DNA from 2 places in the Priestia sp. LL-8 genome. Region 1 is predicted to be linked to the other one. Evidence: riboswitches for the same ligand, from Rfam matches in the RefSeq annotation. Region 1 holds a riboswitch; the other holds the start of a gene.

Evidence for each region. A riboswitch is a leader RNA that binds a small molecule or an ion and turns the genes downstream of it on or off. The one in region 1 is predicted to bind FMN.
Region 2: linked by a shared signal. The riboswitch ahead of U9R83_RS21755 (ECF transporter S component) and the one ahead of ribE (riboflavin synthase) in region 1 are both predicted to bind FMN.

The regions. Positions count from the first base shown of each region.
Region 1 covers NZ_JAZAQH010000001.1:1,294,185-1,302,576, reverse strand. Annotated here, with positions in the region: gene ptsG (glucose-specific PTS transporter subunit IIBC) at 1-2,003, opposite strand, end outside; gene glcT (glucose PTS transporter transcription antiterminator GlcT) at 2,275-3,123, opposite strand; gene U9R83_RS06560 (hypothetical protein) at 3,255-4,127, opposite strand; gene ribH (6,7-dimethyl-8-ribityllumazine synthase) at 4,535-5,005, opposite strand; gene U9R83_RS06550 (bifunctional 3,4-dihydroxy-2-butanone-4-phosphate synthase/GTP cyclohydrolase II) at 5,097-6,290, opposite strand; gene ribE (riboflavin synthase) at 6,307-6,966, opposite strand; FMN riboswitch at 7,245-7,395, opposite strand; gene U9R83_RS06540 (YkvI family membrane protein) at 7,503-8,392, opposite strand, start outside.
Region 2 covers NZ_JAZAQH010000001.1:4,165,430-4,173,821, reverse strand. Annotated here, with positions in the region: gene U9R83_RS21780 (hypothetical protein) at 83-220, shown strand; gene U9R83_RS21775 (response regulator transcription factor) at 412-1,128, shown strand; gene U9R83_RS21770 (ATP-binding protein) at 1,128-2,900, shown strand; gene U9R83_RS21765 (peptidoglycan DD-metalloendopeptidase family protein) at 3,072-3,761, shown strand; gene serA (phosphoglycerate dehydrogenase) at 3,795-5,369, opposite strand; FMN riboswitch at 5,668-5,810, shown strand; gene U9R83_RS21755 (ECF transporter S component) at 5,965-6,540, shown strand; gene U9R83_RS21750 (ferredoxin) at 6,619-6,867, opposite strand; gene U9R83_RS21745 (helix-turn-helix domain-containing protein) at 7,125-8,174, shown strand; gene U9R83_RS21740 (RecQ family ATP-dependent DNA helicase) at 8,198-8,392, shown strand, end outside.

The DNA.
Region 1 (8,392 bases):
TTTAAGATATCAATTTTTTCATCAGCTTGTAAATTCGTGAAAATGATCGGCGTAATCGTCGATGGCGCATTTTCTTTTACAAAGTCTAAATCAATTTTCAATAGAGGCTGTCCTTTTTTCACTTCATCGCCTTGGGCAACTAAAGCTTCAAAACCTTCGCCTTTTAAATTAACTGTATCAATACCAACGTGAATTAAAATTTCACGTCCAGTCGTTGATTCAATACCTAAAGCATGTTTCGTCGGGAATAAGTTTACTATTTTTCCGTCCACTGGTGCAACTACTGTGCCTGTTTTCGGAATAATTGCAAAACCGTCACCCATTAATTTTTGTGAAAATACCTGATCTGGTACTTCCGATAAAGGTACCAATTCTCCCTCAATCGGTGAAACAATATCATTACCATTATCGCTTCCTACTTCAGATGTTGCAACAGGTTTTTCAATTGTTTTTGTCTCTTCTTTTGTGACAACCGGTGTTTTGCCATTCATAATGTCTTGAATTTGACCTTTTAACGTGTCAGATTTCGGACCGAAAATAGCTTGAATATTGTTACCAACTTCAAGAACACCAGCTGCTCCGAGTTTTTTCAAGCGGTTTTTATCAACATTACCTACATCATCTACTGATACACGTAAACGCGTAATACAAGCATCTAAATGTGTAATGTTTTCTTTACCGCCAAGTGCAGCTAAAACATTTGTTGGAAGCTCTGCTGCTTCTACTGCTACATCTTCTTCTCCTTCTTCTTTATCTTCACGACCCGGTGTTTTTAAGTTGAATTTACGGATTGCAAAGCGGAAACCGAAGTAGTAGATAACTGCTAGAACTAAACCTACTGGAATAACTAGCCACCATGCTGTACGGTTTTGCATAACTCCAAATAGAACGTAATCGATAACTCCACCTGAGAATGTCATACCGATTTTAACATTTAATAATTGCATAACCATAAATGATAAACCAGCAAATACTGCGTGAATTGCAAATAGTACTGGTGCTACGAATAAGAATGAGAACTCAAGCGGCTCTGTAATACCCGTTAAGAAAGATGTTAAAGCAGCTGAACCCATGATACCAGCTACATATTTTTTGTTTTCAGGACGAGCTTCGTGATAAATCGCAAGAGCGGCTGCTGGCAATCCGAACATCATGAACGGGAATTTACCAACTTGGAACGTTCCTGCTGTTAAAGGCACGCCATCTGCTAATTGAGCAAAGAAAATCTTTTGGTCACCGTGAATATGTTGACCTGCTTTATTGACATAATCACCAAACTCAAACCAGAACGGAGAGTAGAAGATGTGATGAAGTCCAAATGGAATTAATGAACGTTCAATCAATCCAAATACAAAAGCTGATAAAGTTGGGTTTGCATCAATCATGTTAGTAGAGAAAGCATTTAATCCGCTTTGAATTGGCGGCCAAATGAAAATCATAATAACACCTAAAAGAATTGAAAATACCCCAGTAATAATTGGTACAAATCGTTTTCCTGCAAAGAACCCTAAATAAGATGGTAATTCAATATTGAAATAACGATTATACATGGATGAAGCTAAAATACCTACTATGATACCTCCGAATACACCTGTAGCTAACGTAGGAATTCCTAAGATGCTAGTGTAAGCTGGATTGGCACCCATTTTGTCAGGATCTAGCTGTCCTGTAGCAACTAAGATTGTGCTCATTGTTTTGTTCATAATTAAGTAGCCTACGATTGCAGCAATACCTGCTACACCGTCACCACCAGCTAAACCAACGGCAACACCAACGGCAAACAATAGCGATAAGTTGTCAAATACAATTTGACCTGCTTGCGACAAAACATTTGAAACCAATTGAACCCAGTCTGCACCAAGTGCCGGTACTGCATCCAACAATGTAGGGTTTTGAAGCGCTGTCCCTACTCCAAGTAAAATCCCTGCTGCCGGTAAAATCGCAACCGGTAACATAAGCGCTTTTCCGACTTTTTGTAATACTCCAAAAAGTTTTTTAAACATGGCGCTTACCTCCTTTTATATATTTAGTGTGCAACAAGCTATTTATTTGATACGTGAATCATTAACGCGCTTTCATAAAACGCTTTCTTTAACTAGAAAACTCATTACATCTCCTGGTGTCCTGAAGCCTAAGTTTTAAATGATTGCGCTTTCTTATAACAAAAAAAGGCATGAGGAAAAAGAAACGACAAATGGATACAGTCATCCAATTACACATCGCTTCATTTCTCACTCATGCCTGATCGTATCAGTAACACGTATTGAAATGATTTTATAAATCCGTTTTTGTTATAAGTCGCTGCAGATGCATCGTTAAGTAAACTGCTTCTGCTTCATACACAGGTAAATGTAACGCTTGCTGCATTACTTTTATCACTTTCCAAGACACATTGTAACACAGAGGATATTCTTCTTTCAATAGCAAAGCAATTTTTTTTGGCTCTTCTATTTTTTCTCCTGTTTTTACTCGATCAATAGCAAAATGCAAATGACGAATCAATCTCATATAGTGTACAGATTCTTTGTCTACCTGCAGATGAAGCGATTCTTCAATTACATTAATAATCGTTTGAATAAGCTGCGAGTCTTGATTCACTTCCAGCAGATTTTTTTCAGTCAGCGCGCTGTGAATATGTAGCGCAATAAAACCAATCTCTCCTACTGGAAGCTGCACGCCTATTTTACGACTAATAATTTCTACCACTTCAGATGCGATCGTGTATTCCTCTGGATATAAGGCTTTTGTTTCAAGTAAGAATGGGTTTTTAAGCCCCATTCCCTGCTGAAAACGTTTTATCGCAAACGCGATATGATCCGTTAATGAAATGTGTATATGCTCATTCAAAGGAATGTTAACACGCTTTTGAATGTGCGTTACAATATCATTCATCATTTCAATCACGTCTTCATCCACCTGAGCTAAAAGCTGCTTGTACTGTTCTTGCTCTTCTTCACTCTTTAACAAAAACATTTTCTCCACGGCTTTTGCATCGATTTCATCGCCTTTTTTCTTATTGAACCCTATTCCTTTCCCAATTAGCACAACTTCATCATAGGTAAGGTGTTTAGCAATTAATACATTATTATTAAGTACCTTTTCTACAAAAAAGGACTCTTTCACGAATCCTTCACTCCCCTGTTTCGGCTTTCTATTATTTGCTTTCCTATCTTACAAATAATACGCATAACCGTCAATTCATTTTTCTTTGTTTCAAATATTATTGAACTAAACTATTTGAGTTACGTATTATCTTAGTAGTTCTTTGCTGGAAACGCAACGTCTTTTTTGCTCGTCCCATAACAATTTTTCATAATAAAGTTTTGAAGCATAACGCTCAGAATGAATGCACCCGCTTGTAAAAGCGTAAAAAGAACAAGTGAAGTGGTAATAGATACCAGCAAAACCCCATAGTGAATCAGCAAAATATCTACTATACGTAGCCCTGCTATAATCATTCCAGCTCCCACAAAAAATTCTTTAGCTACACTCCAAACGAGGAGAATCGTAACAATACAAACGTAAATTATCGTTGCATTTACGGAATCATGAGTAGCCGACGCAAACCATCCTGTATAAAACCAATTATTATGAAAATATGCTAACAGCATAAACATAATAGTAGAAGTAATGGCGAGCATTCCGAGAAAAAATGTAGCGTAATGCACAAATGTCATATACCGTTCTGTTAGCCATACATACCAAATCTTTGAAATGCTAAAGCCTATAGTCATTAAAACGCCTGTATAAACTGTTTTCCACCAGTGATGTGTATAAATATCCCAGTGTAAAAATAATTCTTCAACCCCCATAAACATAGCTGAAATAATTAAAATATAGCGAAATTTTAATTGATAAGCAGCTACCACCATACCCATGATTGGAAAAGCAAACGCTTGAGAAGTTAAAGACCCAAACAAATTATCAAAATATTCATTGGTCATAAAATCAGGATCGTAATTGTAACTTTCAAACAACACAAATACAACATACTCTAGTACATAAGCCATTCCAATGATAAAGAAAAGCAAAACGACTAGCTTTTTATCTTTTTTACGTATGAATACCGTAAGCAAAACGGCTGTGCTGATAATAATCAATGCAAAAAAAGCAGTATAATGAGGCATAGACGTCTCCCTTTTACGACCTAATTATTACTTAGAGTAAGACGTTTTAGCCAAATTATACATAGCTAGCTTCTATTCAAAAGAGCTTGAGACATAACTACATCAATTCAATCTAAAGGCGAACAAACGGGATACATGAGATAGTATGGATCGCTTTCTACACTGCAGCTGATTTCCGCGCAAGACTACTTCGCTTTACGCGGGGTCACACTTCTTACGCTTTTCCCCCAGGAGTCTTTACTTTATCCTTTAATCTACCGTTAGAAGCCAATACATACATGAAACCTGCGTTCATCCTACCAATGAAAAAATCCGAACGATTCATCGTTCGGATTTCCCTTCAACTAACGTACTTTTGTTTCAGCCTCTTTTAACTCTTCAGCTTATAAAAACTGGAATGGTATCTATTATCCTTCAATCATTTTTGAAAGGTTAGCCATTTCGATAGCTGATGCTGCAGCTTCCCATCCTTTATTTCCTGCTTTTGTTCCTGCACGCTCAATTGCTTGCTCAATTGTTTCGGTTGTTAATACACCAAAGATAATTGGCACACCTGTTTGTAAGCTTTGAGATGCAACGCCTTTTGCTACTTCATTACATACAAAATCAAAGTGTGGAGTAGCTCCTCGAATAACGGTTCCTAGCGTAATAACCGCATCATATTTTTTAGATTCAGCTAATTTTTTAGCGATTAATGGAATTTCATAAGCGCCCGGTACCCAAGCCACATCTACATCTTCATCAGCTACGCCGTGACGTTTGAGCGCATCTTCTGCTCCACTAAGTAAACGGCCTGTAATAAATTCATTAAAACGCCCTACCACGATTCCGATTTTTAATCCTGTGCCTACTAAATTTCCTTCATATAAATGATTCATCTCTTGTTCCTCCTGCTAGTAGTAATATATAGTTATTTACATTTCTTTTCATGAATTAGCTTCATTTGTTATAACGAAAAAAAGTGTAAACTTATAAATGTAATAAATGACCTAGTTTTTTAGCTTTGGTATCTAAGTATTTTTTATTGGCATCCACTGCCGGCATTTGAAGAGGCACTCTCTCTACCACTTCAAGGTCGTAGCCTTTTAGCCCAGTAATTTTACGAGGGTTATTCGTTAAAAGCTTCATTTGTTTGACTCCAAGGTCTTTTAAGATTTGAGCACCGATTCCATACTCTCGTAAATCCGCAGCAAACCCGAGTTTTTCATTCGCTTCTACGGTATCGTATCCTTCTTCCTGCAGCTTATATGCTCTTAGCTTATTTAATAAGCCAATGCCTCTGCCCTCTTGACGCATATACAGCAGAATGCCGCGTCCTTCTTCTTCAATTTGCGTAAGAGCCGCGTGAAGCTGAGGACCGCAGTCACAGCGCTCAGAGCCAAACACATCTCCAGTCAAACACTCGGAGTGAACGCGAACGAGAACAGGGCTATTGTGATCAATATCACCTTTGATAAGGGCCACATGTTCTTTATTATCAAGTTTATTTGTATATCCTACAGCTTTAAAATCACCAAATGCCGTAGGTAAGCTCACTTCTACTTCACGGCTAATCAGCTGGTCATGCTTGCGGCGGTAGGCAATCAAATCTTTTATTGTAATCATTTTTAAATCGAATTGCTCTGCAATTTTTGTTAAATCCGGTACGCGTGCCATTGTTCCATCTTCATTCATAATTTCACAAATAACACCCGCAGGCTTTCCTCCTGCTAATACGGCTAAATCAACAGCGGCCTCTGTATGACCTGCACGCTGCAGAACGCCCCCGTCTTTTGCAATCAACGGGAAAATATGTCCTGGGCGTTGAAAATCACTTGCTACCGTCGCTTCATTTATAAGAGCCATAACAGTAGCAGAGCGTTCGTATGCACTGATACCTGTTGTACTTGAAATATGATCAATACTTACTGTAAATGCTGTTCCATGTACATCCGTATTGTTCGCTACCATCGGGTGAAGATTCAATTTATGCGCAATTTCTTCATTAACAGGTGTACAAATTAATCCTCTTCCATGAGTAGCCATAAAGTTAATAACCTCAGGGGTCGTTTTTTCGGCTAATGCAATAAAATCTCCTTCATTTTCTCGATCTTCATCATCGCATACAATAACCACTTTTCCCTTTTTTAACTCTTCAATGGCTTCTTCTACTTTATGAAACATCGCTTTCACCTCACTGTTAATTTGTAAAACCATGCTGCTGCAACAAATCCTTCATATTACCTGAACGATTCGAGGCGCCAGGAGTTGACTTATTCGTCATCATTTGATGCATATATTTAGCTAACATGTCGCATTCAATATTCACCTTGTCTCCTCGCTGTTTGTCTCCTACGACTGTGTGAAGCACCGTATGAGGAATAAGAGAAATAGTAAATGATTGGTTGCTGACATCAAAAATAGTAAGACTTGTTCCGTCTACAGAAACAGATCCTTTTAACATCATAAATTCACGAAGTTCAGGGTCGACTTGAATTTCATAATAAAAGGCATTTCCTTTACGTGTTTTGCTTACAATGGTTCCAATTCCATCAACGTGTCCGCTAACGAAATGCCCTCCAAACCGGCCATTTGCAGCCATCGCCCGTTCTAAGTTAACACGTGATCCAACGGTTAGAAGCTGAAGGGTACTTGCTTTAATCGTCTCCGGCATGACGTCGACCGTAAATTCATTTTGAGAGTATGCCGTTACGGTTAAACAAACTCCGTTAACTGAAATACTGTCCCCTAAGTTCACATCTTCTAACACGGTCTTCGCATCAATCGTAAGAACAATTGCTTCTGTAGCCTTTTGAATACGTTTTATTTTTCCAATTTCTTCAATAATACCTGTGAACATTTTCTTCACCTGCTTTGGCGCTATTCCAACTTCTTATGCCGTTTTGAAATAGCAGCTGCTTTTTTTTCATATTTATCTTTCCCCCAACCACTGAAAATAAAAAAGCCCCTTGAACAAATGTCCAAGGGGTCGGCTGAGCTGAATCAGTTTTATCTATGCAAAATTCCGCTAATTGTATACGAAATAAACAGTTATATTTTGTGTACAAAAACAAGGGTAGCTTTAAAAAAGGCAAACCTGTCCCTTATTAATACAACACAAAAAAACAACTGTGCTTCCTGATCCTTCTCCCATCCAGACTTTTACTGTCGGCTCTAGATTTTAACTAGATCCACCGCTAACATACATCGTATGAAAACGGGTCACGGGCTTAAAAGCATATGCTTTATCACCGCCGGTTGGGACTTACACCCGACCCCGAAGGATAATATATTCGACTGCTAGAGTCTTATTTGTTTTACATTATAGCAAAGTAAAATCGACTTGTCACATCATTTAACTTCGTTTTTTCACATCTGTTCTTTAAAATCCAGCTTTTAGCTTATTTTTTCTTTTTTAATACATAGCATCCATACAAAAGCTAGTCCAATATAGCCAAATATCGGATACAAGAACTCAAGAAGCTGGGCATATCCGAATTGCCCAATAATAAAGCATGCCGAGATAATAAATGCAAAAGCTTGCTTATCATTCAGGGGAAGAAATGACTGAAGCTGCTTAGCGATTCCAAATACATTTCCAATCAATGTAGTAAAAATCTCGCCTAACACAACTACCGTAAATAAAACATTCACCCACGCTGAGATATTTTTGACAACGGCACTCATCGGAATATCAAGTTGAAATGAATAAGGCAAATTGGAAAGAGCAAGATGCGTAGAAACAAGCATAAACGTAAGTACACACCCTCCTATTACGGCCCCTTTTTTAATCACGCTCCTATCTTTCACAGAGCTTCCTAATGGAACCAAAACGGCCTGAGCCAAAGCTAGATTTAGGGAAATATATAAAAAGGGACTAACCGCCCACTTCCACTGTGTGACGAGCGTTAAATCCGGCTTCGTTTGAATCAGTGAGAAATAGCTGATATTTGGCACAAAGATAATAAGAGCAAATGAAAGCATCATCGGCACAACAAGAGAATTAACCATTAAAATACCGTTAATTCCTCTTGCGATAAATATATAAGTTAAAACAATTGTAAAAATCATCCCAACAGGAGGCCACAGCCCGAACTGTTCTTTTCCTATTGCCCCCGTACTCGCTAGCATGACTGAAGTTACTCCAAATAAAATGACAATCATTACACCATTTACCGCTTTTCCAAGCACATGACCAAATAAATATGTATTAAGCTGCTGATAAGAAGAAGCCCCAATTGCGTGCGAAAGCAGCATCATTTTTGAACCTAGCCAAATAAAAAACA
Region 2 (8,392 bases), 2.9 Mb from region 1:
TCTTGATGGAGAATCTCATTCGTTCGGATTTTTTCATTGGTATGGTGAACGGAGGCTTCATATATGTAGGTGCTTCTAGCTGTTGATTGGAGGGCAAGGCGAAGACTCCTGCGGGAAAAGCGGAAAAGGTGAGACACCGCAGGAGCGGAAGCGACGAGGAGGCTCAGCGGCCGCCCGCGGAAAGCAAAGTCTTGCACGGAAATCAACAGCGATGGAATAAGCGATCCCTACTAGCTCCTGTATTTTATTTGTTCGTCTTTAGATTGAATGGATTTCGTTGCGTCTCAGCCTCTTTTTGGTAAAAAAAGCTGTTTTTCCTAAAGGTGTTCACGAATTGTCACATTGTTTGGGTATCATAAGTAGAACTCGCCGGTTTTTTTTTGTACACTAAGACTAGGAGGTTGAAAATACATGCAAAACGAACAAAGATTACTGCTAGTAGACGATGAAGATCGCATTAGACGATTGTTAAAAATGTACTTAGAAAAAGAAGGATACATCATTGAAGAAGCAGCCGATGGGCATGAAGCAATCGAAAAAGCGTTACACATAGATTATGATTTGATTGTATTAGATTTAATGATGCCTGGCATAGACGGTATTGAGGTTTGTAAACAAATTCGGGAGAAAAAAGCAACTCCTATTATCATGCTTACAGCTAAAGGGGAAGAAGTAAACAGAGTCCAAGGGTTTGAAGTAGGTACAGATGATTATATCGTTAAGCCGTTTAGCCCAAGAGAAGTGGTTCTTCGCGTAAAAGCACTGCTTCGACGTTCTTCTCAAGCAACGTTTATTCAACCAGAAACGAGCGTGAAAAATCTTATTGTCTTTGATCACTTAACGATTGATAATGACGCACATCGCGTTACAGCAGACGGAAAAGAAGTTAACTTAACTCCAAAAGAATATGAATTATTATGCTACCTTGCAAAAACGCCAGATAAAGTATATGACAGAGAACAGCTGCTGCGTGAAGTATGGCATTATGATTTCTTTGGAGATCTTCGTACGGTAGATACACACGTCAAGCGTTTGCGTGAAAAGTTAAACCGCGTATCGTCACAAGCGGCGAAAATGATTGTAACCGTTTGGGGAGTAGGGTATAAATTTGAGGTTGAAAATAACTGATGTTTTGGAGAAGTGTAGTTGGTAAACTATGGTTTACTATCCTATTGCTCGTCACGCTTGTTTTATTTATTTTGACCATTTTACTGCTTCAGTTTTTTGAAAATTATCATGTTGTAGATGCGGAAAACCGTTTAACTAAAACGGCTGCTAAAATCTCTACCATTGTGCAGGAAACAGAGGATGAAAAGCTAGGACTATCCATTGCTCGTGAACTTGCAGATCAAGCAAGTGTAGTTATTGTTCAAGATGAAGATTTCTATTGGCATTCCACACATCCTGATAAAGAAAATAAGAAAGCTATTTCGGCCATTGTTAAACAAAACAATCAGCTAAATCAAGTGGTTGAAAAAGGTAAAGTAGTACGGGAAAAAATGTACATGACCACAAAAAAAGACACGAGTGATGAGCCTTTAATGTTTGTTGTCGGTGTACCTTTAATGAAAGATAACAAACCGACAGGCGGCGTTTATCTGTATCAATCTCTTTCTGAAATTGAAGAGCCCGCTCAATATACGACTAAGTTCATTTTATTGGCTGCAGGTATTGCTATTATTTTAACTACTATCTTTGCTTTTTTCTTATCCACTCGAATTACAGCACCTCTTAGAAAAATGAGGCAGGCGGCATTTGAAGTAACAAAAGGGAACTTTGATACAAAAGTACCTATTTTAACTCACGACGAAATTGGAGAGTTAGCGATTGCTTTTAATCAAATGGGCAGGCAGTTAAAGTTTAATCTCAATGCGCTCAATCAGGAAAAAGAACAGCTTTCAAGTATTTTAAGCAGTATGGCAGACGGTGTTATTACGTTTAGTAGAGACGGATCGATTTTAATTACCAATCCCCCAGCGGAGCATTTTCTTCAGACTTGGTATTACGAGCAGGATGTTAACAATCAGCAGGTGCCTGAGCTTCCAGCAAACGTTGTGCATTTGTTTCAAACGGTAGTAGAGACTGAAACGGAGCGAAGTGCAGAGTTGAAAATTCAAGGGAAAACGTGGGTCATTTTAATGTCACCGCTCTATAATCAAACGAAAATCCGCGGTGCTGTAGCTGTACTACGAGATATGTCTGAAGAGCGTAAACTTGATAAATCGAGAAAAGATTTTATTGCAAACGTGTCTCATGAATTGCGCACACCTATTTCTATGCTTCAAGGTTATAGTGAAGCTATTATTGACGATATTGCAAGTACGGATGAAGAAAAGAAAGAAATTGCACAGGTGATTTATGATGAATCACTCCGTATGGGCCGGCTTGTAAATGAACTTTTAGATTTGGCGCGAATGGAAGCGGGACATGTGCAGCTTCACTTAGAATCTGTAGCAATGGTTGAATTTACAGAACGTGTTTTGCGTAAGTTTCAGGGGTTAGCTAAAGAGAAATATATTAAACTGTCTCTTAATGGAAAAGTAGAAGATGAATTTGAAGCGATGATTGATTCAGACCGTATGGAACAAGTGCTGACAAACTTAATTGATAATGCCATTCGTCATACGGATGACTACGGAGAAGTAAAGCTGCATCTTGATAAAAGTCAATCCGAAATCCATCTTTCTGTTCAAGATACAGGAGCAGGCATTCCGAAAGAAGACCTTCCATTTGTATTTGAACGATTTTATAAAGCGGATAAAGCCAGAACGAGAGGGAAGTCAGGAACTGGTCTTGGGCTTGCGATCGCCAAAAATATCGTGGAGGCACATCAAGGGATCATTGCGGTTGAAAGTGAATTAAATGAAGGAACAACTTTCTTTATCAAACTGCCAAAGTAAACACATGCTAAATAACAGTTTTTCTTCGGCTGAAATAATGAGAATAGCAAAGAGATGTGATTCAGTAGAGAATCACATCTCTTTATTTTTTCTATAAACAAGTCTAAAAGAGAAGGAATTGGCATATAGTATGTTTTGTGTGCAATGATCTACATAGGAGGTTCTTTCTTCATGATTGACGTGTTAAGAAGAATATTGGTTGTATTAGTAATGGGATTGTGTATCGGTCTGTTATTTTTGGGCGGACAAATGGTAAAGGCAGAAGAGAAGCAGTGGGAGTGGCCAGTTGAAGGAGTCTTAACTGATATATTTGGTTCTCGTCACGCCAAACACTTTGGAATTGACATAGCAGCACCTGTGGGTACACAGGTGTATGCTGTTGCAAAAGGAGTGGTGAGCCGCTCTTATTATTCAAATACATACGGACAGGTTGTTTTTATCAAACAAACGAACGGATACGAAACGGTCTATGCTCATCTAGAGGAACGTTTTGTTGCAGAAGGAAATTCTGTAGCCGCAGGTCAAAACATTGGACGGGTTGGCAATACAGGACGATCTTCAGGTGCACATTTGCATTTTGAAGTTCATCAAGGAAGTTGGAATCCGGATAAAACCAATGCAGTAAACCCACTTGCCAAATTGGACAAGCAAAAACTATCGGCATACGTAAAAAGCGATTTAGCTGCCACGGTTTTTCAGCAGTTACATCAGGCTTCTGATAACTGTATTCTTATCCATCAAGGAGATACATTATCTGAACTTGCGGCCAAATATGAAGTAGATGTGGAGCAGCTAAGAAAGTGGAATCATTTAGAGAACACCGCTTTAAATGCAGGACAAGTGTTAAAAATAAGTCCATAAAAAAGAGCCGCTAAGGCTCTTTTTTTTTCAATGTCACAATTCAATGCGCTGTATGGTCACAATCTCGCTTGTTTGTTTTAATGAAGTGATGACAGAATCCTCTAAAAGTTTATCAAACGTGAGCATCATAATGGCTTCGCCGCCTTTTTGCTTACGTCCCACTTGCATGGTAGCAATGTTAATACGTAAATCTCCAAGTACTTTCCCTACATTTCCAATCACTCCGGGCTGATCACTGTGACGGATATAAAGAAGATGTCCTTCTGGATAAAAATCAATATCAAACGAATCGATATTAACAATTCGAGGGCCATATCCTGCTATATAGGTACCTGTAATGGTAAACGTACGCTGTTCGCCCGTTACTGTAACGTCAATCATATTGGAATATCCTTGCGTATCTTCCGACGTTTTTTCACCAAATGTAATGCCTCGTTCTTTGGCAATCATAGAAGCATTGACTTCATTAACAGGTGAGTCGATACGATGGGTTAAAAAGCCTGATAACAAGCTCCGTGTAATATAAGTGGTTTCTAAATCCGTCACTGTACCTCCGTAGGAGATAGAGATATGCTGAACAGGTTCTCGCATGCATTGAGATAAAATAGCTCCCATTTGTTTAGTAAGGCTCGTAAACGGCTGGATTTTTTCAAAAACTTCTTTAGAAAGCGTCGGTAAATTAATGGATGAGCTTACAGGATTGCCTTCTAGAAAACGCAAAACGTCATGTGCCACGTCTTCAGCAACGTTAAGCTGGGCTTCTTTTGTAGAAGCGCCTAAGTGAGGAGTTGTAATAACTTGATCAAAATGTAACAAAGGGTTATCAATCGGCGGCTCAACTTCAAATACGTCAATAGCTGCACCTTGAACATGGCCAATTTCTAAATAATGAACTAAGGCTTTTTCATCAATGATCCCGCCGCGTGCGCAGTTTAATAAAAACACGCCCTTCTTTGTTTTGGCTAACGTGTCATGATTGAGCAATCCCTTTGTTTCTTTCGTAAGCGGAGTGTGCACGGTAATAACATCCGCTGCTGCTAGTAATTCATCCAGGGATAATAGTTCTACCCCTAGCTTTTCAGCTCGGGAAGAGGTTAAAAAAGGATCGTAAACGTGAACGCTCATATTGAAGGCTTTTGCGCGTTTAGCAAGCTCTGAGCCAATTCGTCCAAATCCGATAATGCCCAGGTGTTTGCGATTAAGCTCTGTTCCAACAAATGCTGAGCGGTTCCATTCGCGCGCTTTGACTGAAGCATTTCCTTGGGGGATATGCCGAAACAAGCTAGCCATCATAGCAAATGTATGCTCCGCCGTTGAAATGGTATTTCCGTTCGGCGCGTTAATAACGACAACCCCTCGTTTGGTTGAGGCTTCAATATCAATATTATCGACACCTACTCCAGCGCGAGCAACAATTTTTAAATTCGGCATTTTTGCCAGCAAATCCTCTGTAACCGTCGTAGCACTTCGTACTAAAAGCGCATCGTACGTATGCAAATCATTCTCAACTTCTTCAACTTTTTTTCGCGTAAGATTCACATGAGGAGCTTCAAGTAGTGGAGCAAGACCTTCATTGCTAATTGAATCAGCTACTAATACGTTATACATGACGTGAACATCTCCCTTGGATTTTACTATCATCAAATATTTGATAATTTACCATGTTTAAAAAATTCTGTCAATTATATTTTTTAAACTTTACAATTAGTTATCAAATACACAATTGTAAACGTAAAATTGAAACTATAAATATGTCATAATGCTGTTGGTTATGCACTTATTTCCTTATTTTACATATAAAACAGTAATGAAGTTTATAAAAGACATCAATTTAATAGGAATTAAAAAACTTCTTTATTTACTTTTAATTCGAGATAACATATAATAAATTCATAATTAAATATTGGTCTATCTTCGGGGCAGGGTGAAATTCCCGACCGGCGGTAAAAAACAAATTGTTTTGAGCCCGCGAGCTTATATGTAATACATACGAGCAGATTTGGTGAAATTCCAAAGCCGACAGTACAGTCTGGATGGGAGAAGGTGGAGGTTCAGCGTTCAAAGCCTAATGTGATGAACGTTTATTAAATATGCCTGCCATGTCTCCTCTCAACGAATCATTTGTTGGGAGGTTTTTGCGTGGGGATATAAAGTTGAACCTTTCTTCTTTGAAGAGTGGATCACAAAGAAGGAGAGAGGCAAGATGCAACAAAGTAAGAAAACTCAAAAGCTGGTCATACTAGGAATGTTAAGTAGTATTGCTTATATTTTAATGATGATTAATTTTCCAATTCCTGGATTACCTCCGTTTTTAACAATTGATTTTAGTGAAATTCCTGCACTCGTAGCAGCACTTGTATTTGGACCGATGGCTGCTGTTATAGTAGAAGGAATAAAAAATTTATTGAATTATTTAATTCAAGGAAGTGCTACAGGGGTTCCGGTTGGCCAGGTTGCGAACTTTGTGGCTGGTTTACTGTTCGTTCTTCCTGTATCATACATGTTCCGTCGATTTAAAACAGCTAAAGGCGTAACGATAGGTTTGGTTACGGGTACGGTTGTAATGACGATACTCATGGCTGTCTTAAATTATTATGTCTTTTTACCGGCGTATACAATCTTCTTACAATCGCCAGAAATGTCTAGTGAACAAGCGCGTCAATATATCGTTGCAGGTATTTTGCCGTTTAACTTAATAAAAGGAGCAGCAACAGGGGTTATTTTTGTCTTATTGTTTTCAAAAATGAAGCAATGGATTACGCGCCGCGTTGCTGTTTAATTCAATCGCTCTCCCGGGGAGAGCGATTTTTATATATAAAAAAACCTGCAGCATGTACACTACAGGTTTGTTCAATACTTATTCGAATTTATTAGCATCGCCTTCGAATTTTTCATCCGCTACGCGAATTGAATCCGTAGGGCAACCTTCCATTGCATCCATCATATCATCTTCTAGATCTTCTGGAATTTCTACTACACCTTGGTTATCATCTAATGTTACGAATGCAATACCTTCATCATCATAATCATAAATGTCTGGTGCTGCAGCTCCGCAAGCGCCGCATGCGATGCAAGTATCTTTATCAACAATTGTATATTTTGGCATAACAAGACCTCCTGTAAAGTGTTCGAAAATTTCTCATTATATAATCTCTTCGCGAATCAAGAGTGAAATTTCTCCTTATTCATTGTAAAATGATTTATAAAACTTTTCAATAGAAAAGTCACTGAGAATGCTTATCAAATCAAGGTTTCTTCACTTATCCAAACGTTTTGATACATAAAGGAAAGAACTGAAAAGCCTTTACCTCACATGCTATTGGTCACTTTTGGTACAATGAATGAGAAAGGAAGTTGACACCTTTGAATTATATTCAAGTTAGCATTTTATTTTGTATAAAACAGTTAAAAGGTGAGAGAACCGCCTATGGTATTTATCATTTATTAACAGGTAAAAAGTCAGCTCAAACGATTCAAGACGGAAAAATTTTTGGAATTTCGTTTCTTTTTCAGTCATTTGTTTACTTAGATAAACGGTCTTTTGAAACCTGCGTTGCATATCTGAAAGAACAGCAGTATATTGAAGAAACTGAAAATCAAAAGTATGTGATGACAGATAAGGGACAAGCACGCCTTGAAGATGAACTGACGGCTCGACCTTTTCATCCAGCTTTAGACGGATGGAAATTCGCAAGCAGTACTCAATTATTTTTAGCAAGAATCACTTTGTTCATTCAGACCTTATCAAACCTACAGTATTTTCAAAAAGGGTTTTTACCCATTTCCAAAAATGCTGAGGTCATTCAATGGGTCAAAACGTATATTATGTCTCAAAAGCAAACGCGTCAAGAGTTAGCCGCTCAGCTGTTCAAAGAGCTCCGAACGTGCTTGAAAGGTTGTGCGGAACGAGATGCGTCTCTTTTTGTTTTGCAACTGACTGGATACCAAAGAGTAGGCTTTACAAAAAATCAGTTAGCATATCAATATGAACTCGATGAGCATTATGTTCATATTCAACTTTTAGGGGTTATTCATCATATCATTGAAAAAGTGAGTAAAAATAATGAAAGCTTTCATGTACTTTCTTCTTTTTTACATGATCTATATTTAGAATTGCCTTTGACGAGCTCGACGTTAAAAACGTATAGCTGGCTTCAAAAAGGCAAGACGCTTGAAGAGATTGCTTATATAAGGCGTTTAAAAGAAAGTACAATTGAAGATCATATTGCAGAATTAGCTCTGTTTGTTCCATCTTTTTCAATCGATGCATACGTATCGCCTAAGCAGCAGGAAGAAATCATCTCAGCTTTTGAAGGTTTGCGTACAAATAAATTAAAGGTGATAAAGGAAGAAGTAAAAGACGACGTTACCTATTTTCAGATTCGTCTCGTATTAGCAAAACATTTTACCTGATACTAAAAAAAGTGGTGTTTGATGTGAAGATAGAACAACTTCTACAAAAACAATTTGGCTATAGCCAATTTCGACTAGGACAAAAAGAGATTATTCAAGATATTTTAACAGGTCATAATGTGTTAGCGGTTCTTCCTACAGGAACAGGGAAATCATTGTGCTATCAGCTCCCCGCTTATTTGTTGAACCGACCGGTGCTGATTGTATCTCCTTTAATT